DNA from 4 places in the Streptomyces sp. NPDC111507 genome. Region 4 is predicted to be linked to each of the others. Evidence: riboswitches for the same ligand, from Rfam matches in the RefSeq annotation. Region 4 holds a riboswitch; each other region holds the start of a gene.
The links. Region 4 has a riboswitch for cyclic di-AMP ahead of ACZ7M2_RS10970 (C40 family peptidase). Riboswitches for the same ligand answer to the same signal wherever they lie in the genome.
Positions count from the first base shown of each region.

Region 1: it holds a riboswitch for cyclic di-AMP, as region 4 does, so the genes downstream of both, ACZ7M2_RS44940 (M23 family metallopeptidase) here and ACZ7M2_RS10970 (C40 family peptidase) in region 4, are expected to answer to the same signal.
Region 2: it holds a riboswitch for cyclic di-AMP, as region 4 does, so the genes downstream of both, ACZ7M2_RS25235 (C40 family peptidase) here and ACZ7M2_RS10970 (C40 family peptidase) in region 4, are expected to answer to the same signal.
Region 3: it holds a riboswitch for cyclic di-AMP, as region 4 does, so the genes downstream of both, ACZ7M2_RS12120 (LysM peptidoglycan-binding domain-containing protein) here and ACZ7M2_RS10970 (C40 family peptidase) in region 4, are expected to answer to the same signal.

Region 1 is NZ_JBVKBU010000020.1:21,070-26,832, forward strand. Features, by position in the region: gene ACZ7M2_RS44930 (PrsW family intramembrane metalloprotease) at 1-419, shown strand, start outside; gene ACZ7M2_RS44935 (aldo/keto reductase) at 423-1,367, opposite strand; gene ACZ7M2_RS44940 (M23 family metallopeptidase) at 1,426-2,463, opposite strand; cyclic di-AMP (ydaO/yuaA leader) riboswitch at 2,475-2,632, opposite strand; gene ACZ7M2_RS44945 (PP2C family protein-serine/threonine phosphatase) at 2,888-4,015, opposite strand; gene ACZ7M2_RS44950 (hypothetical protein) at 4,192-4,383, opposite strand; tRNA gene ACZ7M2_RS44955 (tRNA-Met) at 4,536-4,609, opposite strand; gene ACZ7M2_RS44960 (dihydrofolate reductase family protein) at 4,683-5,763, opposite strand, start outside.
Region 2 is NZ_JBVKBU010000006.1:212,638-218,400, forward strand. Features, by position in the region: gene ACZ7M2_RS25225 (GOLPH3/VPS74 family protein) at 173-778, shown strand; gene ACZ7M2_RS25230 (hypothetical protein) at 850-2,043, opposite strand; gene ACZ7M2_RS25235 (C40 family peptidase) at 2,209-3,633, opposite strand; cyclic di-AMP (ydaO/yuaA leader) riboswitch at 3,690-3,859, opposite strand; gene ACZ7M2_RS25240 (diacylglycerol/lipid kinase family protein) at 3,975-5,336, opposite strand; gene ACZ7M2_RS25245 (response regulator transcription factor) at 5,638-5,763, shown strand, end outside.
Region 3 is NZ_JBVKBU010000002.1:1,004,361-1,010,123, reverse strand. Features, by position in the region: gene ACZ7M2_RS12130 (FAD-dependent oxidoreductase) at 1-718, shown strand, start outside; gene ACZ7M2_RS12125 (HAD family hydrolase) at 1,022-1,903, shown strand; gene ACZ7M2_RS12120 (LysM peptidoglycan-binding domain-containing protein) at 2,008-2,706, opposite strand; cyclic di-AMP (ydaO/yuaA leader) riboswitch at 2,711-2,871, opposite strand; gene ACZ7M2_RS12115 (hypothetical protein) at 3,024-3,467, opposite strand; partial or broken gene ACZ7M2_RS12110 (CocE/NonD family hydrolase) at 3,451-5,763, opposite strand, start outside.
Region 4 is NZ_JBVKBU010000002.1:766,773-772,535, reverse strand. Features, by position in the region: gene ACZ7M2_RS10975 (tellurite resistance/C4-dicarboxylate transporter family protein) at 1-304, opposite strand, end outside; gene ACZ7M2_RS10970 (C40 family peptidase) at 400-1,578, opposite strand; cyclic di-AMP (ydaO/yuaA leader) riboswitch at 1,586-1,758, opposite strand; gene pcrA (DNA helicase PcrA) at 2,086-4,578, shown strand; gene ACZ7M2_RS10960 (M23 family metallopeptidase) at 4,674-5,763, opposite strand, start outside.

The DNA.
Region 1 (5,763 bases), on a different contig from region 4:
TGCTCGGCTCGATGCGGGCGCGGCGGCTGGCCCGCGACTACGCCGCCCACCACTTCGGCAGGGCGGCGGCGCGCTCGGTCGCGCAGTACGAGGCGTACGCGACCTCGCTGGCGTTTCTGCGGCACCGGGGGCGCAGTGGCCGTGCCAACGCCGACTTCGTCGTACGGGAGCGGGAGTTGCTGCACGAGCTGTGGCGCCGCCGGGAGGTCGCCCGCCCCTCCCTCGCGTACGCGGCCCACGCGTCGGCCCCGGCCGTACCGGTGCCGCCGCAGCTACCGCCGCCGTGGCCCGGGTACGGCTACGCGCCGGTGCCCGGCCAGGTGAACCCCGCCGGCACACCCCCGTACCCCGCCGGCGCGACGACCCCGTATCCCGCCCCGGCAACGCCGTACCCCGCGTACAACCCCTACCAGTCGTAGGCCTCAGGCGGACGCTTCCGTCAGCCTGGCCACCTCCGCGTCCGTCAGGGTCAGGTCGGCGACCGCCAGCAGGGCCGGCAGCTGCTCGACCGTCCGTGCGGAGGCGATGGGCGCCGCGACCGTCGGCCGGGCGGCGAGCCAGGCGAGGGCGACCGTGGCGACCTCCGCGTCATGGGCCCCGGCGACCTCGTCGAGGGCGGCCAGGACGCGGATGCCGCGCTCGGTGTCGAGGTGCTTGCCTGCGCCCTCGGCCCGCGCGGAGTCGACCGTCGTACCCGGGCGGTACTTGCCGGTGAGGAATCCGGACGCGAGCGCGAAGTACGGCATGGCGGCCAGGCCGGTCCGGGAGGCGACCTCCTGGAGCGGGCCCTCATAGGTGTCGCGCGAGACGAGGTTGTAGTGGGGCTGGAGGGCGACGTAGCGGGCGAGGCCCTCGCGGTCGGAGAACTCCACGGACTCCGCGAGCCGCTCGGCGGAGATGTTGGAGGCGGCGATCTCCCGGACCTTGCCGGCCCGGACCAGTTCGTCCAGCGCGCCGATGATCTCCTCGACCGGCACCGAGGTGTCGTCGAAGTGGGTGTAGTAGAGGTCGATGTAGTCCGTGCCGAGGCGGCGCAGCGAGGCGTCGGCGGCGGCCTTGATGTTCGCCGGGGACAGGCCCTTGTACTCGGGGTGGGTACTGACCTTGGTGGCGAGGACGATGTCGGAGCGGTTGCCGCGCGCGGCGAACCACTTGCCGATGACCGTCTCCGACTCACCGCCCGTGTGGCCGGGGATCCACGCGGAGTAGCCGTCGGCGGTGTCGACGAAGTTGCCGCCCCCGGCCGTGTACGCGTCGAGCACGGCGAAGGACTGCGCCTCGTCGGCGGTCCAGCCGAAGACGTTGCCGCCGAGGGAGAGCGGGAAGACCTCGAGGTCGGAGGAGCCGAGCTTGCGTAGAGAAGTCATGCCTTATTTCAACAGCCGTAGCGGATTCCCATATTCCGCATACGGCCCGCGGGGACGATCAGGGGTTCAGGCCTTTGCTGTGCAGCCACGCCATCGGGTCGATCGCGCTGCCGCCGCCCGGGTGAACCTCCAGGTGCAGATGCGGCCCGGTCACGTTGCCGGTCGCGCCCACGCGCCCGATGACGTCGCCGGTGGCCACCTTCTGCCCCACGCTGACGCTGATGGAGGACTGGTGGCAGAACCACAGCTCCGTGCCGTCGTCGAGGGTGAGGATGGTGCGGTAGCCGTACGAGCCGGCCCAGCCCGCCTCCGTGATCGTGCCGCTGTGGATGGCCTTGATCAGCGTGCCGGTGGGGGCCGCGAAGTCGAGGCCGGTGTGGTAACCGGAGGACCACATGGAGCCCGCGTCACCGAAGCGGGAGGTCAGGGTGTACGAGGAGGTCGGCAGCGAGTAGCTCTTGGCGAGCTCGGCGAGGCGCGCGGCCTCGGCCTTCTGCTTGGCGTCCTCGTCCGCCTTCTTCTTCGCGGCGGCGACCTTGGCCTCGGCGTCGTCCTTCTGCTGGGCGGCCAGCGCGACCGCCTTCTTCGCGGCGGCGGACTCGGCGGCGTCCTGGGCCGCCTTGTCGATCTGGTCCTGCTGCGACTCGGCCTGCTGGATGATGCGGGCACGCAGCGCCTCGCCCGCGTCCGTGTTGCCCCGCGCGGCGTCGGCGCTGGTCACACCGGCGCTGGTGAGCGGGGTGGCGGAGCCCTTCGGCGTGCTGGAACCGCCGTCGGATATCAGCGCCTTGGCCGATTCGGTGACCGAGGAGAGGTCGGGCAGCGAGATGGAGACCGGCGGCTTGCCGGGCGCCGCGGTGGCCATGCCGCCCGCGCCGACGGCGGCGATGACGCCGACGCCCAGGACCGTGGAGCTGCGGGCGAGTCCTCCGCCGCGCTGCTTGGAGACGCGGTGCCGGCCACGGAGGGGACGGATGGAATCCTCGGTGGGGTTCCACTCCTCCCAGGGGCCCTCGTCCTTGCCGTAGGCGTAGCCAAAAGTCTGGGTGTCGTTCGGCGGGAACGAAGTGGGCTGGGCAGGCCGGTTGGACGCCACGTGGGCGTGCTCCTTTCCTTCCTTCTCGCCTACCGGGTTAGCTGACGGGTTCGGAGCAGGAAGGTCTCCTACGCGCGTCAACCCACGGTGTCTCCACCGTGAAAGACGCTCGATTCACCCCAAGTTGGTGGTTCCCCGGTTCCCTCGCGGGATTCGGCGCGTGCGCACGGAGCCGACTCTTGTGACGGCTGGGACGACCGCGCTGCGTTATCGAACGTTAATAGACGCGGGTACCGGATTCCAAGCTGTTCGTACTGATCATTAACGACTTTCGGCCAGGACTTACCGCCCATGACCGGCGGAAATCGGGCGAGTTGGCCGCGCCTCCCTACCTGGCGGTCATTTGACGGTGCATCAGTTGTTATGCGGAGGGACAGCGACCGATCACCCCTCGTGATATCGATCAAGAACGCCCCTTCCGTGGCTACGGCCGCCGTACGGCGAGCAGTGCCATGTCGTCCGTCAGGGCGCCGCCCGTGTGCAGCCGGACCTCCTCCACGAGCGTGGCCAGCAGGGCGTCGGGGCCGGGGAAGGTCCGTCCGGCCAGGCGCGCGGCCGGATCGTAGAAGCGCCCCTGCACGTCGCGGGCCTCGGACAGTCCGTCCGTGTAGAAGAGGAGCGTGGCCCCGTGCGGGAACTCCGTCTCCTCGGCACGGTCCGGCCAGCTGCCCAACTCGCCCATGCCCAGCGGCAGCGCGGGGTTCGCGGCGGAGAGCGTGACCAGCGTTCCGTCCGCATGCAGAAGCAGCGGCAGCGGGTGGCCGCGGTTGACGATCCTCACGAGGCCGCCCTCGTGCGTGATCTCCGCGAGGACGGCGGTGGTGAACCCCTCGAAGGCGTCGAGGCCCTCACGCCGGGTGCCCTCGCGGGCCAGCGCCCGCTCCAGCCGCTGCGCGACCGCCTCCGGCGTGGCCTCCTGCTCGGCCGCCTCCCGGAACGCCCCGATGACCACGGCGACGGCGGCCACCGCGTCCATGCCCTTCCCGCGTACGTCACCCACGGCCAGCCGCACCCCGTGCGGGGAGTCCTGCACCGCGTACAGGTCGCCGCCGATGAACGCGCCCGCCTGCGCAGCCTCGTAGCGCGCGGCGACGTCGAGGCCGCCGATCCGCCGGTCGGGTTCCGGCAGGACGGCACGCTGGGCCGCCTCGGCGATCTGGTGGGCCGAGGCGAGTCGTTCGTCGGTGCGGCGGACGAGAATGTTGATGAGCGCGGCCAGCACGCCGACGGTCGCCACGGTGGCGACCTCCGTGAGCGCGTCCACCTCGAGGACGATGCCGAGCCGGATGTGGATCGTGAGCACCGCGACGAGCGCCGCGACGCCGGTGAGCACGGTGCCGCGCAGCGAGAAGAGCGGGGCGGCCACGAGCGGCGCGGCCGTGAAGAGGGGGCCCGCGGTAAAGGCCATCGGGGTGAAGTAGTCGTAGAACGCGCCGACCAGGATGAGCAGCGCGGGCAGCACCCGGACGAGGCTGCGCGCGCAGGAGATCCGGCTGCGGTCCGCCTCGGGCCGTCGGGGCACCGGCTCGTCCCCCAGCCCCGGATCGGGCACGGGGTCCTCGGGCAACCGCCCACCGGACCGGTCGTGCTGCTTGTCATCCGGCTTCTCGTACGGCTCGCCGTACGGCTCCTCGGCCCGCTGCGCGCCTCCTTCCTGCTGCCCCACCCGTCCAGGCTTCCCGGCACGGGGGCGGGGGGCGAGCGGTGAGGGGCCGACCGGGGGACGCGTCAGTCCGAGGCCGACCACCGGACGCCGCCCGCTCCGCCGCGCCCGTGGTGGTGCCCGGCCGGGGCGACGACGGTCCCGCCGTCCGGCACGAAGTCATGACCGCCGTGACAGGCCCCGAGGAACAGCGCGCACACGGCGAGCAGCAGCGCGAGCGCCGGCGCGCGCCGGACCAGCCACCGAGGACGACTCATAGTGAGCGGAAGACTACAGAAAGTCGGGTCGGCAGGGAAAAACCGGGGCGGGACGGCGAACGGGAAAACCGGGCGGCAGGAAAACCGGAACGGCGAACGGGAAAAAACCAAGGGCCGGAACTCGTTTCCGAGTTCCGGCCCTTGGCCTTCAGTAGCGGGGACAGGATTTGAACCTGCGACCTCTGGGTTATGAGCCCAGCGAGCTACCGAGCTGCTCCACCCCGCGTCGTTGAAATTAGTGTACGCCATCCACGGGGCCCGATTCACCAGGCTTTTCGCGGACGACCGCGAGGCCGCCCCTACCCGGCCGCGAGAAGGTGACGATTGGGCGCCACAGCCCGCTCCTCGAACTCCGGCAGTACGACGACGTCCGCCCCCGCGGCCACGAGCAGACCGTTCCCGTCGGCCTCCGTCACGAACGTGTCGGGCTCGCGCCACGCGGTGACCACCCGCCGTACCCCCGCGTTGAGGATCAGCCGCGCACAGGGCGCGGGCCGGGACGCCCGCCGCGCGCACGGCTCCAGGCTGCTGTACACGGTGGCGGAGCCCAGCCGCGGATCCGCGGGGTCGATCTTCGCGAGTGCCGCCTCCTCGGCGTGCACGACGGGGTCGTCGCCCTCCCGCGAGTGTCCGCGCGCCAGCTCGGTGCCGTCGGCCGCCACCACCACCGCCCCTACGCTGAACGCGGTCTGCGACGGCGGACACAGCGCCGCCAGCTCGCAGGCGACGCCCAGCCAGTGCCGGTCCGCGGCGGAGGCGAGGGCACCTTCCCCGGGTGCGGTGGGGACGTAGCGGATGAGGACGACGTCCCCGACCGGCCGTGTCTCCACCAGCCGCATCCGGCCCGGCGGATATCCCCCGGGTCCGAACAGCCGTGGCGCGTGCGGCTCCCCCACGAAGAGCGGCGCGACGGCGAGCTGCAGCTCGTCCGCCAGCCCCTGTGTCATCAGTTGGGTGTGTACGCGCCCCCCGCCCTCGACCATGAGCCGCCGCACTCCGCGGACGTCGTGGAGGTGTTCGAGCACGACGCGCCAGTCCAGCTCGGCGCCGGTCGGGACCACGTCGACATCCAGTCCGCGCAGGGTGTCGGTGGCGCGTTCGGCGCCCTTGTCCGTCGTATAGACGACCTTCTCGCCGCCCGTGTGCCAGAACTGGGCGTCCGGGTCGAGATCGCCGGAGCCGCTGACGGTGACCTTGAGCGGGTACTCCGGGCGCCCGGCGGCGACCCGCGCCGCCCGCCGCTCGGCGGAGTTGACCAGCAGCCGGGGGTTGTCCGCGCGGATGGTGCCGGCGCCGATCAGGATCGCGTCGCTGGACGCCCGTACCTCGTCGACCCGGTCGAAGTCGGCCGGGCCCGAGAGCAGCAGGCGTTCGGGGCCG
Region 2 (5,763 bases), on a different contig from region 4:
CGGCCGCCCCCGTGGGGCGCACGGCTTACGCGGAGCAGGGGGCCCGTCGCATGGAGCGACGGGCCCCCTGCTCCGCTCCGCGCGCACCCGCGCCGAGCGGTGGAGGTTCGTAGGCTTTCCCCGCCGAAGATCGTAGGCTTGCCCCTCCGGAGACTGTGTGGGGGAGCCATCTATGACCACGGCCAGGGACCTCTTGATCACCGCCATGGACGTGGACCCGGACCGCCCCGTGGGCCAGGGCGACCTGTCCCTCGCACTCGCCGGAGCCGAGGTGATCGACCTCCTCGCCGCTGACGCCGTCCACCTGGACGGCGACCGCCTCGTGCCGGCCCCGGAGCCGACGACGGAGGACCGCCTCCTGGCCGAGGCCGTGTCCTCACTCGTACGTCAGGTGCCCTACGAACCGGTCGAGGACTGGCTGTGGCGCAGGGGGCGCGGCCTGGCAGCGGTCCATCTCGCCGCCCTCGAGGCGGACGGTCAGCTGACCCGGCAACGCCAACGCCGGCTGCTTTTCGGGGCCGTCCGGATGGTCGTGGTCGACTCGCCCGCCCGGCGCCGGGCCCTGCACCGCTGGGCCGCCGACGAGCCCGTCCTCGTCTCTCTCGCGGCGGCCGTCGGGATTCCGGCCGAGCAGGGCGCGGACGTACCGGTCGTGACCGACGACGCGGTGACGACCGTGCTGGCCGCCGTCAACGACGCGGTCATGGAACTGGAAGCGGTACGCCAGCGCCGGTCCATCGAGAACGCGGCGTTCGCCAATCTCTGGCGAGGCGCGTGACGCGAGCGGGCACGCCGCGACACGCTGGTTTCAGAGGGTGGCCTCGGGTCGGCGCCGGTTTCCGGTAGCGATCACTCGCCCTTGCCGGGCCCGTTCTCGGGCGTGCCGGTGCCGGTGCCGGTGCCTGTTCCAGTGTCGGTGCCCCCGCCGGTGGCCCGGTCCGGGCCGTCGTCGCGGGCCGCGCGCCGTGCCCGTACGGTGCCCGCGACCCGCTGGAACGTCCGCGTCAGCTGGTGCAGCGGGTTGCCCTCCTGACCGGCGGACGTCTCGTGCGCACCGGACGCCGTCGTCCGGAGGTCCCGGAGCTCGGCCAGCGCCGCATGCGCGAGTTCGGTCGCCTCGCGGTACTGGTCGCGCGACTTCGTCATGGTGTCAAGTGCCTCGGCGTAGACAGCCACCAGCGCCCGCGCCTCCTCCAGCGTCAGCAGCTTCCAGTCCTCCCGGAGGCCGGTGAGGGCGTCCTTTGCCGTTTCCGGCAGCGGCCGGGGCAGCGCCGCGTACCGTACGACCTTCTCCAGGAGCTCCGTCGGCTCCGAGCCGTCGAGGAACACACTGCGTACGGTGCAGTCCTGCTCGTCGTACCCGGGCCGGGCGGGGGAACCGGGCAGGATCACGGCGCCACCGCGCGGCACCCGTACGCCCAGGTCGTACAGCGCCCAGTTGACCGCCTGGAACTGCTCGGGTGCGGCGCGGTGTTCCACGACGCGGTGACGCAGACCGGGCGGGAGCAGCCGGGCCAGCGGGAGGCGACCGCGTTCGTCGGTGGTCATCGCCTCGTGGATGACGACGTTGATGCTCCAGCTGTGCTGCGCGGCCTCCTTGAGCAGGCGGCGCAGTGCCTTGTCCTCCTGCGGCAGCGGGTTGATGTCCCGCAGGCGGAGCCCGGCCACGATGTCGTGGTCCCAGGCGACCTCGTGTCCCTCGGGCCAGAACATGGTCGCGGGAGAGGGCCACGCGAGGTCCCAGGGCCGTTCCGCCTCGGCCACCAGCGTCCAGCGGGTTCCCTCGGCGGCGTGTTCGCGTCCGTCCGTCGTGAGCCGTGCGCGCACCGTGACGGCGTCGTCGACCAGCCAGCGCGCCTCGAAGACATGTCCTTCGGAGTCCGAGGAGTTCTCTGCGTCCAGGTAGTCGTGGATCGTCTCGTCGGCCTTCAGCCTCCGCAGGTTCTCCCTGAGGATCTCCTGCGGGGCGGGCCCGACGTGGCGCCCGCCGGCCAGCCAGACGGTTTCCGGGGCGGTGGCGCGGGCGGTGGAGGGCTTGGGCATGAGTCACTTTGCGGTGGGAGGCGGCGTGGCCTCCCAGTATGGTCAGCGCGGGTGGCCGGTCGGGCGGCGAGGCCCGCGTGGATCACATACATCCCCTCTTGCGGAACTTTGACCGCTCCAGTGCCTTATGTGTGCTTTGAGGTGCCGGAGATGTCGCTGCGTCCGTCACGCCGGGCGCAGCGCGCTGTGAATCGCCTTCTGTCCGGCGAAGAAGAGGGACTCTTCGCGTATCGAGGCACCCGGGCTGGGGGCGTGGATCATCATGCCGTTGCCGGTGTAGAAGCCGACGTGGCTGACGTTGTCGTAGAAGAAGATCAGGTCGCCGAACTGGATGTCGGTCAGGGGAATCGCCGCACCGGCGGTCGCCTGCCCGTGCACGGTACGCGGGAGCGCGACCCCGGCGGCCCTCCAGGCGGCCTGGACGAGGCTGGCGGAGTCGTACGAGTCCGGTCCGGTCGCGCCCCAGACGCACGGCTTGCCGATCTGCTCGCGGGTGAAGGCGAGGGCCTTGGCGGCCTTCCCGCCGTACGCCGACTCCGCGGCGCCGACGGCCGTGTTGACGGAACCGGTGGAGACACCGGTGCCTACGGGCACACCCGCGGCCAGGGGCATTCCCGTGCCGAGGGACATGTCGGCAGCGAGAGGCATCCCCGCACCCATGGTCATGTCCGTGGCCAGCGGTACGCCTCCGCCGAGGGACATGTCCGCGCCGGGCGGCATGCCCGCGGCCAGCGGCATCCCCGTGCCGAGGGACATGTCGGCACCGAACGGCATCCCCGCACCCATGGACATGCCCGCACCGAGCGGCATCCCGGTGCCGAAGGACATGTCCGGGCCGAGTGCGGTCGACTGCTGTCGCTGCCACTCCTCCGCGGCCTGCCGGCGAGCCTGATCCTCCGGGGTGGGCCAGACGGCCTCGGCCGGACGTGACTCGATCGCCGCGGGCCCGGGGTTCCAGCGCGCGGCGTGCTGGGACACCAGATCACGGGCCAGCGCCAGCTTGCGCTGGATCTTCTCCTTGGACGTCTTCAACGAGGACTGCCCCGGCCCGGCGGGCAGCGCGGGCAGCAGGGCCGTGGCGGCCTCCAGCGCGGGTTGCGGCGCAGGCTCCGGCGCGGCCGGCAGTGCGGCGACGGCCCTGGCCGTCAACTCGGCCACGGGCCCGGCGGCCGCCTCGGCGGAGGGGCCCGCCGTCAACTCAAGAACAGGGCGGGCGGTCAACTCCCGCCCACGGTCGGTGAGTCCGTCCTCCGGCCGCTTCGGCGGGCCCGCGGGCCGCGCCTCGGCGGGGGGCTTCGACATCCGGTCGGCCGGCAGCCTGGCAGGCGCGGACGGACCCAGCTGCGCGCGCGCCGCGTCGAACCAGGTTCTGGTGATGTCGTCGAGGGCGGGGTCGCGGCGCCTGCGCGCGCCTTCCGCTGCCGGGTTGACGCGGCTTCGGCTCCCCGTGGTCATCGCGCGGGTCCCGTTGACGAACCCGACGGCGTTCTCGGCCTGGTCGTAGAGGGAGCTGATCCGCTGCTGCACCTCCTCGCGGCTCGGACCGTCCGCGCTACTGAGGGCGGCCGCCGCGCGTGCGGAGTCAGGCATGCCAGGGAGGCTGTTGCCTCCAGGGCGCGGGGTTCGTTCCGGCGCCATGGGAGCCGTACTCCTTCCGTACTCCGCCTACCGGGTCGGCTGTCGGGTTCGGGCGGAAGATTCAGGAAGGCTGCCCTACAGCCCTTGCCCGATCGGGCAGTTGGGCCGATTCACCCCAAGGTCGGTTGGGTCCAGGTTCCGGTTGCCACGGAGGCACCGGATTCGGCGGAGGTCGCGCGACCCGGCGAGGTTCGCCGGAGGGAGTCGTGCGGCCTACCGCCAACTTAGCCAATTTGTGTGCCTGGTGTGAAGATTGGAGCGCGAACTGTCCGATATGTAATTGTGACCTTCGTCTACGTGTTCCGGCCACGACCAGGATGTCGTACGACCGCCGTGCGCCCCATGGTCGCCGCGAGCGTGCGCAACCGGCGCCAGTCCAAGGGGGGTTGGGCCTCCGGCACACCGGGCCGTTCCTTGGGGACGCGGACGCGCAGGGCGCCGGGTTCGACGCGGCAGTGCACCGGGGTGGGCAGGACCAGGGCCTCGCCGTCGATGCCGGCCTCGATCTCCGCGCGGTCGGCGTCGATGACCACCTCACGGGTGGTCAGGACCGCGAGTCCGTCCGGCGCGGGGTCCAGTACGAGCGCGGCGGCCTCGGCCGCGCTGTCCACCGTGATGCCGAGGACACCGAGCAGCCCGGAGTCGAGCCGTTCGCGGCGGCCGAGACCGGCCGGATCGTTGGTGCGGTAGGGGTTGTTGCTCACCAGTACGGCCTGCGGGGCGTCGAGCGTCGTGTCCGCGGCGCGAGCGGTCAGTCGCGGCCCGCGCTGACGGGTGAGCAGGTCGGGCAGGAGGTCCAGGATGGTGCCGATCTTGTCGTCGCGGTACGCGGGACTCTGCACGACCGCCGCGTACGCGCCGAAAGAGGCGTTGTTGACGAACGGGTGGCCGCCGGCGAAGCCGAGGTCCACGCGGAGTTCGACGCCGTCGGTGAGGGCGTCCAGGCAGGTCGCCGGGTCGTCGCGGTCGAGGCCGAGGTCCATCGCGAAGTGATTGCGGGTGCCGGCGCAGACCACCAGGAACGGCAGACCGTGTTCGGCGGCGACGGCCGCGACCAGCGCCTGGGTACCGTCACCGCCGGCGACACCCAGCAGATCCGCGCCGTCCGCGACGGCGGCCCGGGCCAGCGCGGTGACGTCCTGGTGCTCGTCAGGGTCGAGGAGCACGACCTGTGCGCCGAGCCGCTCCGCCTTCTCCCGCAGTCCGAACTTCGCCACCTTGCCACCGCCGGAGTGCGGATTCATGAGGAGGAAGGGGCGCCGCGGCGGCGGTGCCCTGCGTTCCTTCGGGCGCGGGGCGCGCGTCCGGTCGCTCCGCAGGGCGTACCGGCCGCTCCAGACCGCCACGGTCCACAGTGCCAGGGACACGGGAACGGCCCAGAGCAGCCCGGCCACGGCGAACAGGGTGAGCACGGCGCCGGGCACGACGGCCGCCAGCACGGCCGCCACCCAGCGGAGCGGGCCGCGCCGGGTCAGCGCCCACCACAGCGCCGCCGCCGTGACGGCCACGCCGAGGAGCGCGGCCAGGAGCAGCAGTACGCCGTCCACGCCTCCGTAACCGAGCGGCAGCAGCACCGCCAGCGCCGCCGCGATCAGCGCGCCCCTGGCCGCCCACCGTTTCCCGTGGCCGACCCGCGCGCTCGTGTCCACACCCATCGCTCCTCCACGGACGTCGTAGAAGTCCGGCCCTGGCGGGCCCGGCCGCACGGAGGCCCGGTTCGGCGGGTCGTTGGCTGTGTGCGGGGTCGGCCATCGACGACACAGTCGTATGCAACCGTCGGGTCAGGCGCCGCGCAACCGCCACGCTCCGCCTGGCCCGCGCCGACCGGGGCCGGTCCGGACGGTTCTCACCGAACCCTTGGTCCACCCCTCGGGGCCGGGACCGTCGCGGCTGATGCACGATGGGCGGCGGCGGGCCCCGGCAGGACGCCGGGTGTGGCGGGGAGGGACAGTGGTGATGAGTGGGCAGCGCGGCCGTGTCCTGGTCGTGGACGACGACGCGGCGATCCGCCGCTCGCTGGAGCGGGGCCTGAGGCTCGGTGGATTCGCCGTGGATCTCGCCGACGGGGGCCGGCCGGCCCTG
Region 3 (5,763 bases), 240 kb from region 4:
CACCGGCCCCGTCTCGCACAGCTCCCAGCACCACGACCTCGCCCGGTTCTCCGGCAAGGAACTGATCGTCGTCGGCGCGGGCCAGTCCGCGCTGGAGACGGCGGCGCTCGCGGCGGAGGCGGGCGCGCAGGTCCGGGTGGTGTCCCGGGGACGGGGCAGGGTCGCCTTCGGCGCACCGCCCTGGAAACAGCCGAAGCTGCGTCCCGAGTCGCCCTTCGGGCGCGCCTGGTCCCTGTGGGCGCTCAGCTACTACCCGCACCCCTACCGCTATCTGCCCGCCGACGCCCGGCACTACCTGGTCCGCCGGGTGCTCGGCCCCCTCGGGGCGTGGTGGCTGCGCGACCGCTTCGAGGGCAAGGTCGAGGTCAGCGAGGTCTCCGGGATCGTTCGCGCTGACGTCTCCGACGGGCGTCCGGTCCTCTCCGTGCGGACCCTGGGCGGTCGGGGCGAGGAACTCTCCGCCGACCATGTCATCGCAGCGACCGGATATCGCGTCGACATCGCCGCGATGGACTTCCTGGGACACGAGTTGCGTACGGCGCTCGCGGTGAGCCGCGGCACTCCCAAGCTCGGTGCGGGGTATTGCTCCTCGGTGCCCGGGCTGTACTTCACGGGGTTGCCGGCGGCGGCTTCGTACGGGCCGGTGATGCGGTTCGTGTGCGGTACGGAGTTCGCTTCGCCGCGGCTGGCCAAGCACTTGGCGGGCGCGCACGGGTGAGGTGGCCGGGGTCCGTACGGCCGGAGGGGACGGTGACTGGTGGGCCACGCCGTGGGCGGGGCCCAACCCGTCGCGTCGGAGCTTGTGTTGGGCTCAGGCGGCCACAGTCACCGCAGCCGCGTCATCCTCTGGAGTGACATTCCGCTCGGAGTCTTTTCGTACCGCCCGCTCGGTGGGCGGGGGCGGAAGTGCACTCTGTACGCCCGGTACGCCCCGTACGGTGAACGGCGTTGCTGACGGGATACCGGACGTCGTCCGGTTCACGCCGGGCCGATGAGTCGTTCGATCCGTATTCTTCGGATCATGGCCGCTCCGACTGCATATTCACTTATCGCCACTGACCTGGACGGAACGCTGCTCCGCGGCGACGACACCCTCTCCGACCGGTCCCGGGCCGCGTTGGAGAGGGTGGCCGAGGCGGGCGCCCGACACCTGGTCGTGACGGGGCGCCCGGCGCCGAGAGTACGACCTCTGCTCGACGAACTCGGCGGCACGGGACTGGCGGTGTGCGGGCAGGGGGCGCAGCTGTACGACGCGGCGACGGACCGACTGCTGTGGTCGGTGACCCTGGACAGGGAACTCGCGGAGACCGCGCTCGGCAAGATCGAGGCGGAGGTCGGGCTGCTCTACGCCGCGGTGGACCAGGACGGCGTGGACGGGCTGACGCTCATCGAGCCGGGGTACGTGATGCCGCATCCGACGCTTCCGGCGGTACGGGTGCATCACCGCGACGACCTGTGGACGGAGCCGATCAGCAAGGTGTTGCTCCGCCACCCGTCGCTGTCCGACGACGAGTTGGCCTCGGCGGCCCGGGGCGTGGTGGGTTCGCTGGCCACCGTCACCATGTCGGGGCCCGGGACCGTCGAACTCCAGCCATGCGGCGTGACCAAGGCAACCGGTCTGGCGCTCGCCGCCGCCCACCTCGGTCTCACTCCCGCCGCCACCATCGCCTTCGGCGACATGCCCAACGACATCCCCATGTTCGACTGGGCCGACAGGGGGGTCGCCATGGCCAACGCCCATCCGGAGCTGAAGGCGGTGGCCGACGAGGTGACGTTGTCGAACGAGGACGACGGGATCGCGGTGGTGCTGGAGCGGCTGTTCCCGTACCGGTCGGACCGGTTCCGGGAGTCCGGAGAGCCCGGTGGGTCCCGGCAGCTCTCCGAGTCTCTCCGACCTCACTAGCCATATCGGTTACATCGGGCATATGGGCTATATCGGTCGTGTTGGCCGCATCAGCCCCGGCAGTCGTACCAGCCCTACCGGCCCCGCCAGCCCCGCCAGTCCTGTCAGTAGGCTCCGTTGACGTTGTCGATCGAGCCGTACTTCGCCGCCGCGTAGTTGCAGGCGGCCGTGATGTTCGCGACCGGGTCGTAGGGGTTCATCGACGTGCCGGGCACGTGGTAGGCCTTGAACGTGGGGTCGATGACCTGGAGCAGGCCCTTGGAGGGGATGCCGGCCTTGGCGTTGGAGTCCCAGTTGTTGATGGCCAGGGGGTTTCCGGAGGACTCGCGCATGACGTTGCGGTGGATGCCGTTGTAGGTGCCGGGGATCTTGGCGCGGGCCATGATGTCCAGCGAGTGCTTGATCCAACCGTCGAGGTTGTTCGCGTACGTCTTCGAGTTGGTGGGCGCCGTCTTCGCCGGGGTCTTCTTGGTGGTGGTTTGGACGGTTTTGGTGCCCACGGTCAGGGTGAGGCCCGGACGAAGCGTCGTCGGGTCGGGGCCTATGACCGCGCGGTTGGCGGTGTACAGCTTCGCCGGGCCGCCGCTCGTGGGGTACTTCTTCGCGATCGTGGCCAGGGTGTCGCCCGCGACCACCTTGTAGGTGATGAGCTGGACATCGGTGCTGGTGGCCGTGGCGGCCTGCGCGCAGGTCGCGCTCACGAGCGGAAGGGCGAGTGCGACTCCGCCCATTCCTGCGGCGAGGATGCCCCGAGTGAGCATGCCCTGGATCTTGAAGTTGCGGTGCTTGCCTCGTGCGGACATGGCGAATTCCTCTCCGGCGCCTGCGAAGTGAGCTGTCGGGTTCGGGCGGGAGCTGCCCGGCCGCACGGTGTGTGCGACTTCACCCCTAGCCGTTCCGGTGTCCGGATCGGCGGCTTACCTGGGTCCCCCGCTCCTGCCGTGCGTCTGTGTGGGTGGGTGGGGTATTCCGGTCGGCGGCAGGATTGGGCGGTCCGTCCGGATCGACGTGAACGTATGCGAGAGCACATGTCCGGAACAAGCCCTCATTTCCCGGTGTAGATCGCTTTCACCTGGGTGATACGAGGGAGAAAATGCCCGATTAATCCGGAACGCGACGCTCAACTTGCCTTATGCAAAGGGGGAGTCGTCAAGAGGGGATAAAGGGCCCACTTCGCATGGGAGTGACCCAATTCACGCGACCAAGCAGAAATAAAGCGGCACTGGCGGCAAATCGGACATCGCGCTTCGAGTGTCCAGGCCGGTGAGCCCGCGGGCGGAGCCGGGCGGACCTCCCATACGGACAGGTCCGTGTCGGGGTCGTCGTCGGGCAGCCGGCCGGCATTGGGCTTGAAGTAGAGGCCGTAGGCCCAGTATTCGGGGAGTTCGTGGCACATCAGGTCCGGGTGGGGACCGAACTCCTGCCCCGCGTAAGCCCTGTTGATCCTCGCCACCGCCTCGGCCCGGGGGATTCCGAAACGCGTGACCATCTCGTCGGCCATCTCGCGGAAGTACGCGAGCATCCCCTCGTCCAGGGCCATCAGGAACTCACCGGTCCGCGCCATGCTCTTCAGGGTTGCCCATGCCGTGGCCGGGTCTCCAGTCCGCCGTCCGGGGGATTCTTCTCTCCCACGTCCGATGGAAGACCACCTCGTTGCCGTCCTTGCAGATCGGCTCGTTCGAGGCAGATCGGCTCGTTCGAGGTGATGAACTCCCGGTCGTCGCAGCTGAGTTCGGAGCGTGTCTCGACCCGGGCGTCCCGGGGCAGCTCCGGGCGGTGCAGACGGATCGACCTCGTCGAGCGGGTACGGGCGGAGAGCGGGTCCGACTCGTGGATGGTGTACGTGTCCCGGGCGTCCTCCGTGCATTCGAGGCCGTCCGGGTGGACACGGGTGCCGTCGTGGCGAAGGTCGACCTCCAGTCGCCACTCGCCCCTCGCCACGTAACGGGCGACCAGGCGCGCGGGGCGGGCTCGTCAAAGGTGACCGGGGATGTCACTCCTGGGGGTTCGGACTGCTCCGGCTCCTCGAAGGTGATCCTCAGGTCCGACTCCCTCGCTCGCACCGGAAGTTCGAGGGAACTGCCCGCCGGGTCCAGGACGAACCCCGCCGCCGAGCCCGGCTGGGGCCAGATCCACGGCCAGGAGGCGGTGGACAGGGAGAGCCGGATGCGGTGGCCGGGCGGGAATGCGTAGCCGATGGCGGCCAGGTCGAAAACCACGTCCTCCGTAGAGCCCGGTTTCCAGGAGACCGCCTGGTCGGGGTCATAGCGCGCTGTCAGGTTCGGGTCACCCCGGGTCACCGGCGTCGAGGAACCGTCGGCAGCGACGTCGCACACCCGGGCGATCGCCTGGCCTCAGGGGGAGTGGGACGTCAGGCGGAGGCGGACCCTGGGGCGCCCCAGGATCCAGGTCTCCCCCCGGGACCTCGAACTCGAGGCAGGCCGATTTCGCGTCCTCCTCCCGCTGGTTCGGCGGCAGGTCCGCGTCGTTCCCGACGGGGCGGAAACGGCCCGCGTCCACGCCCGTGTGCTGAGGGGAGCGCACCGGCACCGGTGCGCCCCGCAGCGCGTACGCGATCGGGGTCACGGAGGGGGAGAGCCAGGCGGTGTCGCCCACCCAGTGGCCGGGAAGGGACGGGTACGTCGTCGCCGGGGGGCGCGGCCATGACGTAGGAGCGCAGGAGGGGCTCCGTCATGACGCCACGGTTGCTCACGCCGGGGTCCGGATCGCCGTCCACGCCGAGCCCTGGATCGTCGTTCGCGCCGGGCCCTGGATCGCCGTCCACGCCAGGGCCCGGATCGGCGGTCGCACCGGGGTCAGGAACGTCATCCACGCCGAGGCCGGGATTGTTGATCACGCCGAGGCCAGGACGGCCGATCGCGTCGGGGCCAGGGCCAGGGCCAGGGCCAGGGCCAGGGCCGCGGTCGCGGTCGGGGCAGGCCCGGGCTCGGTGACGCTCGTACCGGTCGGTCTGAGCCAGTGGTCCCACCACATCGGCGTCTCCTGGAGGAAACCGATCGCCGGGCCCGGCGGCAGGCCCCGGTCCGGGTACTGGTGGCACCAGGGGCCGATCCGGCCGCGCACACGGTCGGCGGGAAGGCTCTCGACCAGCCGCAACACCGTGTCGCGGCACGGGTCGTACCGGCCGCCCACCGCGAGCACGGCGGCCCGGATCCCGCCGTATCCCCCGTCCTCGCGCACACCGGCGTGGCGCCAGTACGCGTCCCGGTTCGGGTGGGACGGCCACGTATGGATGAACGGCTCCACCGTCTCCAGGCGCTTCACCCACATGTCGCGCCACATCGCCCGGCCCACGTGCGCCGGATTCCGGCGGACGGGCGACGTCGGCGAGCGCCGTCGCCGCCCGGGCGTGCGTCTCGACGGCGAGGACGGAACCTCCCATGCGGTGCCCGTCGTTGTCATAGGGATCGTCGGTCGCACAGACCGTGACGATCGCCTTGAGCGGTTCGGGCGCGAGGGTCGCGATCCGGAGGGAGGTGAAGCCGCCCCGGGAGATGCCGAACATGCCCACCGCGCCGTTGCACCAGGGCCGGTCCGCCAGCCAGTGGATCACTTCCACCCCGTCGGCCCGCTCACTCTCCCCGTACGGGTCCGTCGGCACGCCCTCCGAGTTGCCGTAACCGTGGGCATCCACCCGGACGGAGGCGTGGCCGTGGCCCGCCTACCAGGGGTGGCGCTGCCAGTCGCGTGGCGCGGTCCGGTCGGTGAGCCGGTCCGGGAGATATTCGAGGAGCGCGGGGACGGGCGCGTCGGTCAGCGGGCGCCACACGCGCGTGCAGGCGGGTGCCGTCCGGGAGAGGGATCCACAGATCCTCGTGAGTCGTCTCGTGCGAGAAGGA
Region 4 (5,763 bases):
TGACCAGCCGCGTGCCGAGCACGGTGGTCGCCGCGACCGCGGTGAGCGCACTCGGTGTACCGGCCTCCGTCAGCCACCGCTCCCGCTCTCGCAGCAGCCGTACGACGAAGGCCGCGGCGAGCCCGAGCCAGCCGACGGCCGCCAGGGCCAGCACGATCCGGGACAGGACCTCGTAGCCGGTCTGCTCCAGCCCGATCGAGATGATGCCGGTGGCCAGGATCGCGGCTCCGGCGCCCGGCGGACTCTGCGCCCACCAGCTGCGCAGGCCGGTCCACCGGGTGCCGGGCGGGGAGATGGCTGACATGGGCCCGATGCTAAGGACCTTCGAGCGGGTTGGCGGCGGGCCACGCGCGCGTGGAGCTCGATGAGCCCCACGCGCGCGTGCCGGGCGTCGAGGCGTTAGGCCGGACGCACCACGCTGTGGATGATCGACTCGCCGCCGTAGAAGATCGACTCCTCGCGGACGTACGCGCCCGGCTTGGGGGCGTGGATCATCATGCCGTTGCCGACGTACAGGCCGACGTGGCTGATGTCGTCGTAGAAGAAGACGAGGTCACCGGGCTTGATGTCGGAGAGCGGGACCGTCGTGCCCACGTTGACCTGGTCCCAGGTGGTACGCGGGAGATCGACGCCGGCGGCCTTCCAGGCGGCCTGCGTGAGGCCGGAGCAGTCGTAGGAGCCGGGCCCGGTCGCGCCCCAGACGTACGGCTTGCCGACCTGGGTGCGGGCGAAGGCGAGGGCCTTGTCGGCCTTGGCGGTGTACGAGGAGTCGCTGGCCGAACTGCCGGAGGTGCCGACGGAGCCAGTGGTCCCGGAGGTGCCGGAACCCGTCTGCTGCTGAGCGGCCGCCTCCTGAGCCTTCTTCTGCGCCGCGGCCTGCTGCTGGGCCAGCTCCGCCGCCTTGCGGTCGGCCGCTTCCTGCTTCTTCTTCTCGATCGCCGCGAGCCGCGCCTTCTCCTCGGCGGTCAGCTTCGACAGCAGGGAGCGGGCCTCGGCGAGCTTGCGCTGGACGTCGGCCTTGGACGTCCTCAGCGCGCTCTGCGTCGTGGTGAGCGTCTGCAGGCTCTTGGAGGCCTCCGCGCGCTTCTTGGTGGTGGCGGCCTGCTCGGTGACGTAGTCGTCGACGGCCGCCTTCTGGCGGGTGGTCAGACGGTTCATCAGCTGGGTCTGGTCGAAGTAGTCCTGCGGATTGTCGGCCAGCAGGAGGCTCGCGGTGTCGGGGGCGGCGGCGCCGGTGCGGTACTGCGCCGCGGCGAACGAACCCAGTTCCTCGCGCGCGGTGTTGAGCTTCTCGGTGCGCTGGGCCACGTCGTCGAGGAGGGAGTCGACGCGCTTGCGCTGCTGGGCGGTCTTCTCCCTGGTCGCGTTGTACTTCTCGGTCGCCGTCTCGGCCTGGTGGTAGAGGTCGTCGACCTTCTTCTCGACCTCTTCGATGCTCGGCTTGGAGTCGGCCGAGGGCGCGGCGTTCGCCGTCTGGGAGAGCAGGGCCACGGAGGTGAGGGCCGCCGTGGCGAGGGCGGGAGTCCGTATGCCCGCTATGCGTGTACCTGTAGGACTCCACTTGCGATGCGACGCCAAGGTGGCGACTCCTTCCGTCATCCGCCTACCGAGTTAGCTGTCGGGTTCGGGCGGGTACGTCCGGAAGGTTTGCCCTACGGTCCGTGCCCCAGTGGACAATTGGACCGATTCACCCCAAGGTCGGTTGGGTCCCCGGCTCCGGCTGCCACGCGGGCGCACCGGACTCGGCGGAGGCCGCACGGCCCGGCGGTGTTCGCCGGTTGGGTCGAGCGGCCTGCCCGGCACGCTAGCCAACTCATAAGTGTTCTGTGAAGTTTGATGTGCGATATGCCCGATACATTTTTGTGACCTTGACTCTGGCAGCCATTGATCGGGACTGGCTGTGGCTGACCGTAATGAAACGATCCTGAACGGTGACGGCGTCCGCGGTGGAAAGGGCGGCGGAAAGAGTGGCGGAAAGCGATCGGGCGCCGTCACGGAAAGCGATCATGCGCGATCGCGGAAAAACCGGTCGGGTTTTCAGGGTGGCCGCGGGTTGTCAGTGGGGCCGCCTAGACTCGGAGAGCGATGAGCAGCCTCTTTGATGACAGCTTTCTGGCGGACCTCCAGCCTTCCGGGGCCCACGAGGAAGAGCCCCCGCCGCCGCCCGAGGACGGAGCGGCGGAGCCGCTTCCGGACGACCTGTTCGGCGGCCGCTTCGACGCGCCCGCGAGCCGGGACGCCTACTACCGCGACGGCGCGCCCCGCCCCGCCGTGGACCCGGCGGCCCTGCTGGACGGGCTGAACGAGAACCAGCGCGCGGCCGTGGTGCACTCCGGCTCCCCGCTGCTCATCGTGGCCGGCGCGGGCTCCGGCAAGACCCGGGTGCTCACCCACCGCATCGCCCATCTGCTGGGCGAGCGCCATGTCCACCCCGGCCAGATCCTCGCGATCACCTTCACGAACAAGGCCGCGGGCGAGATGAAGGAGCGCGTCGAGCAGCTCGTCGGCCCGCGCGCGAACGCGATGTGGGTGATGACCTTCCACAGCGCGTGTGTGCGGATCCTGCGCCGGGAGAGCAAGAAGCTCGGCTTCACCTCCTCGTTCTCGATCTACGACGCCGCCGACAGCAAGCGGCTGATGGCGCTCGTCTGCCGTGATCTGGATCTCGATCCCAAGCGCTTCCCGCCCAAGTCCTTCAGCGCCAAGATCTCGAACCTGAAGAACGAGCTGATCGACGAGGAGGACTTCGCCGCCCAGGCCGCCGACGGCTTCGAGAAGACCCTCGCCCAGGCCTACGCGATGTACCAGTCGCGGCTGCGCGAGGCCAACGCGCTCGACTTCGACGACCTGATCATGACCACGGTCAACCTGCTGCGCGCCTTCCCGGACGTCGCCGAGCACTACCGTCGCCGCTTCCGCCACGTCATGGTCGACGAGTACCAGGACACCAACCACGCGCAGTACGCGCTGGTGCGTGAGCTGGTCGGCACCGGCGCGCAAGACGAGGACACCCCGCACGGCGAGCACGACCTGCTCCCCGCCGAGCTGTGCGTCGTGGGCGACGCCGACCAGTCGATCTACGCCTTCCGCGGCGCGACGATCCGCAACATCCTCCAGTTCGAGGAGGACTACCCGAACGCGACGACGATCCTCCTGGAGCAGAACTACCGCTCCACGCAGACGATCCTCTCCGCCGCCAACGCGGTCATCGAGCGCAACGAGTCCCGCCGGCCCAAGAACCTGTGGACCAACGCGGGCGCGGGCGCGCAGATCACCGGCTATGTCGCGGACACCGAACACGACGAGGCGCAGTTCGTCGCCGAAGAGATAGACCGTCTCACGGACGCGGGCGAGGCGAAGGCCGGAGACGTCGCCGTCTTCTACCGAACGAACGCCCAGTCCCGTGTCTTCGAAGAGATCTTCATCCGCGTCGGCCTGCCCTACAAGGTCGTGGGCGGCGTCCGCTTCTACGAGCGCAAGGAGGTCCGGGACGTCCTGGCCTACCTGCGTGTACTGGCCAACCCGGAGGACTCGGTCCCGCTGCGCCGCATCCTCAACGTGCCCAAGCGCGGCATCGGCGAGCGCGCCGAGGCGATGATCGACGCGCTCTCGCAGCGCGAGAAGATCAGCTTCCCGCAGGCGTTGAAGCGCGTCGACGAGGCGTACGGCATGGCCGCGCGGTCCACGAACGCGGTCAAGCGCTTCAACACGCTGATGGAGGACCTCCGTACGATCGTCGAGTCCGGTGCGGGCCCGGCCACTGTCCTGGAGGCCATCCTCGAACGCACCGGCTACCTCGCCGAGCTGCAGGCCTCGACCGACCCGCAGGACGAGACCCGGATCGAGAACCTCCAGGAACTCGCCGCCGTGGCCCTGGAGTTCGAGCAGGAGTCCGGTGCGGGTGAGAGCGAGACGCCCGTCGGGCTCGCCGCCTTCCTGGAGCGGGTGGCCCTGGTCGCCGACTCCGACCAGATCCCCGACGAGGACGAGGACGGCTCCGGCGTCATCACGCTGATGACCCTCCACACCGCCAAGGGCCTGGAGTTCCCGGTCGTCTTCCTCACCGGCATGGAGGACGGCGTCTTCCCGCACATGCGCGCGCTGGGACAGGTCAAGGAGCTGGAGGAGGAGCGGCGCCTCGCGTACGTCGGCATCACGCGCGCGCGGGAGCGGCTGTACCTCACCCGTTCGTCCATGCGCAGCGCCTGGGGCCAGCCCTCGTACAACCCGCCGTCCCGTTTCCTGGAGGAGATCCCGGAGACGCACCTGGAGTGGAAGCGCACCGGCGCGACCGCTCCCATGCCCTCGGGGCCCGTCTCCGGTGTGGCCGCCTCGCTGTCGTCCTCGCGTTCGCGGTCCGCGGCGTCCGGTGCCTCCGGCTTCGCGACGCGCCGCGGGGTCTCCGAGAAGCCGGTGGTCTCACTCGCGGTCGGCGACCGGGTCACCCACGACCAGTTCGGCCTGGGCACCGTGGTCGGCGTGAAGGGTACGGGTGCGAACGCGGAGGCGACGGTCGACTTCGGCGAGGCGAAGCCGAAGCGGTTGCTGCTGCGGTACGCGCCGGTGGAGAAGCTGTAGTCCTACGGGGTGGCAGCTTGGCGCCCGGCGACGGCGTTCGGTCACGTCGCCGGGGGAGGGGCCGATGGATTACGTCAGGCCCGAGGCCCCGTGGATCACGTCGGGTCCAGGCCGTGGCTGCGCAGCCACGGCAGCGGGTCGATCGCCGAGCCGCCCGCGGGGCGGACCTCGAAGTGCAGGTGCGGACCGGTCGAGTTGCCGGAGTTCCCGGAGAAGGCGATCTGGTCTCCGGCCTTCACGACCGTCCCCGACGGCACCTTGTAGCTGGAGAGGTGGCAGTACCAGGTCTCCGTGCCGTCCATCGCGGTGACGATCGCCATGTTCCCGTACGCGCTGTTCCACTGCGTCCGTACGGTGCCGTCGGTCGCGGCCATCACCGGCGTGCCGTACGACACCGGGAAGTCGATGCCCGTGTGCACGGACATCCAGTTGATGCCGGCCTGGCCGAAGTAGGCGCTGAGGCCCTTCTGCGTGACCGGGAGCACGAATTTCGGCCGCAGCCGCTCCTTGCGAGCCGCCTCCGCCGCCGCCTTCTGCTTCTCGGCGGCCTGCTGAGCCTTGAGGTCGATACGTTCCTGCGTCCGGCTGGCCCGGTCGGCGAAGTCGTCCGCGCCCGCGGAGAGGCTCTGGAGCTGGGTGTCCAGTTTGTTGTTGGCGGCCGACGGCTTCACCGCGGTCCCGTCGGACGCGCTGAGGGTCGTGTTGTCCTTGCTGTCGTTCCCGCCGATGGTGCCCACGGAGGCGGCGGCGATCCCCGCGACCCCCATCACACAGGCCGAGGGCACCGCGACGGTCAGCAAGGCGGAACGCTTCGCCGGGCTGCGTCGCCGGGAACGGGACGCGGACCGGTTCGCGGCACGGGGGGCCGGAATGACCTCTTCCATGTCCTCCAGCAGTGGCGCGTCCTGCGCGTCACCGGCGTCCTCGAACTCGTCCTCCGGGGCGCCGGATTCGTCGTACGACACCTGCTCGAAGGTCGCGGTCGCCTGCTGGTCGAAGGGCCGGTCGTCCACGTCGGACTCGGACACCGGCTGATGCTCGTAGGCCTCGGCGGCGAGCTGCTGCTCGTACGAATCGGCCTGCTGGTGCTGCTCGTACCCGTCGTACGGGTCGTGTTCGCCCGCGGTGTTCCACTGCGTGGCGTCGTACGCGCCCGTCTCCTGGGTGTGCGCGGTCCACTGCTGG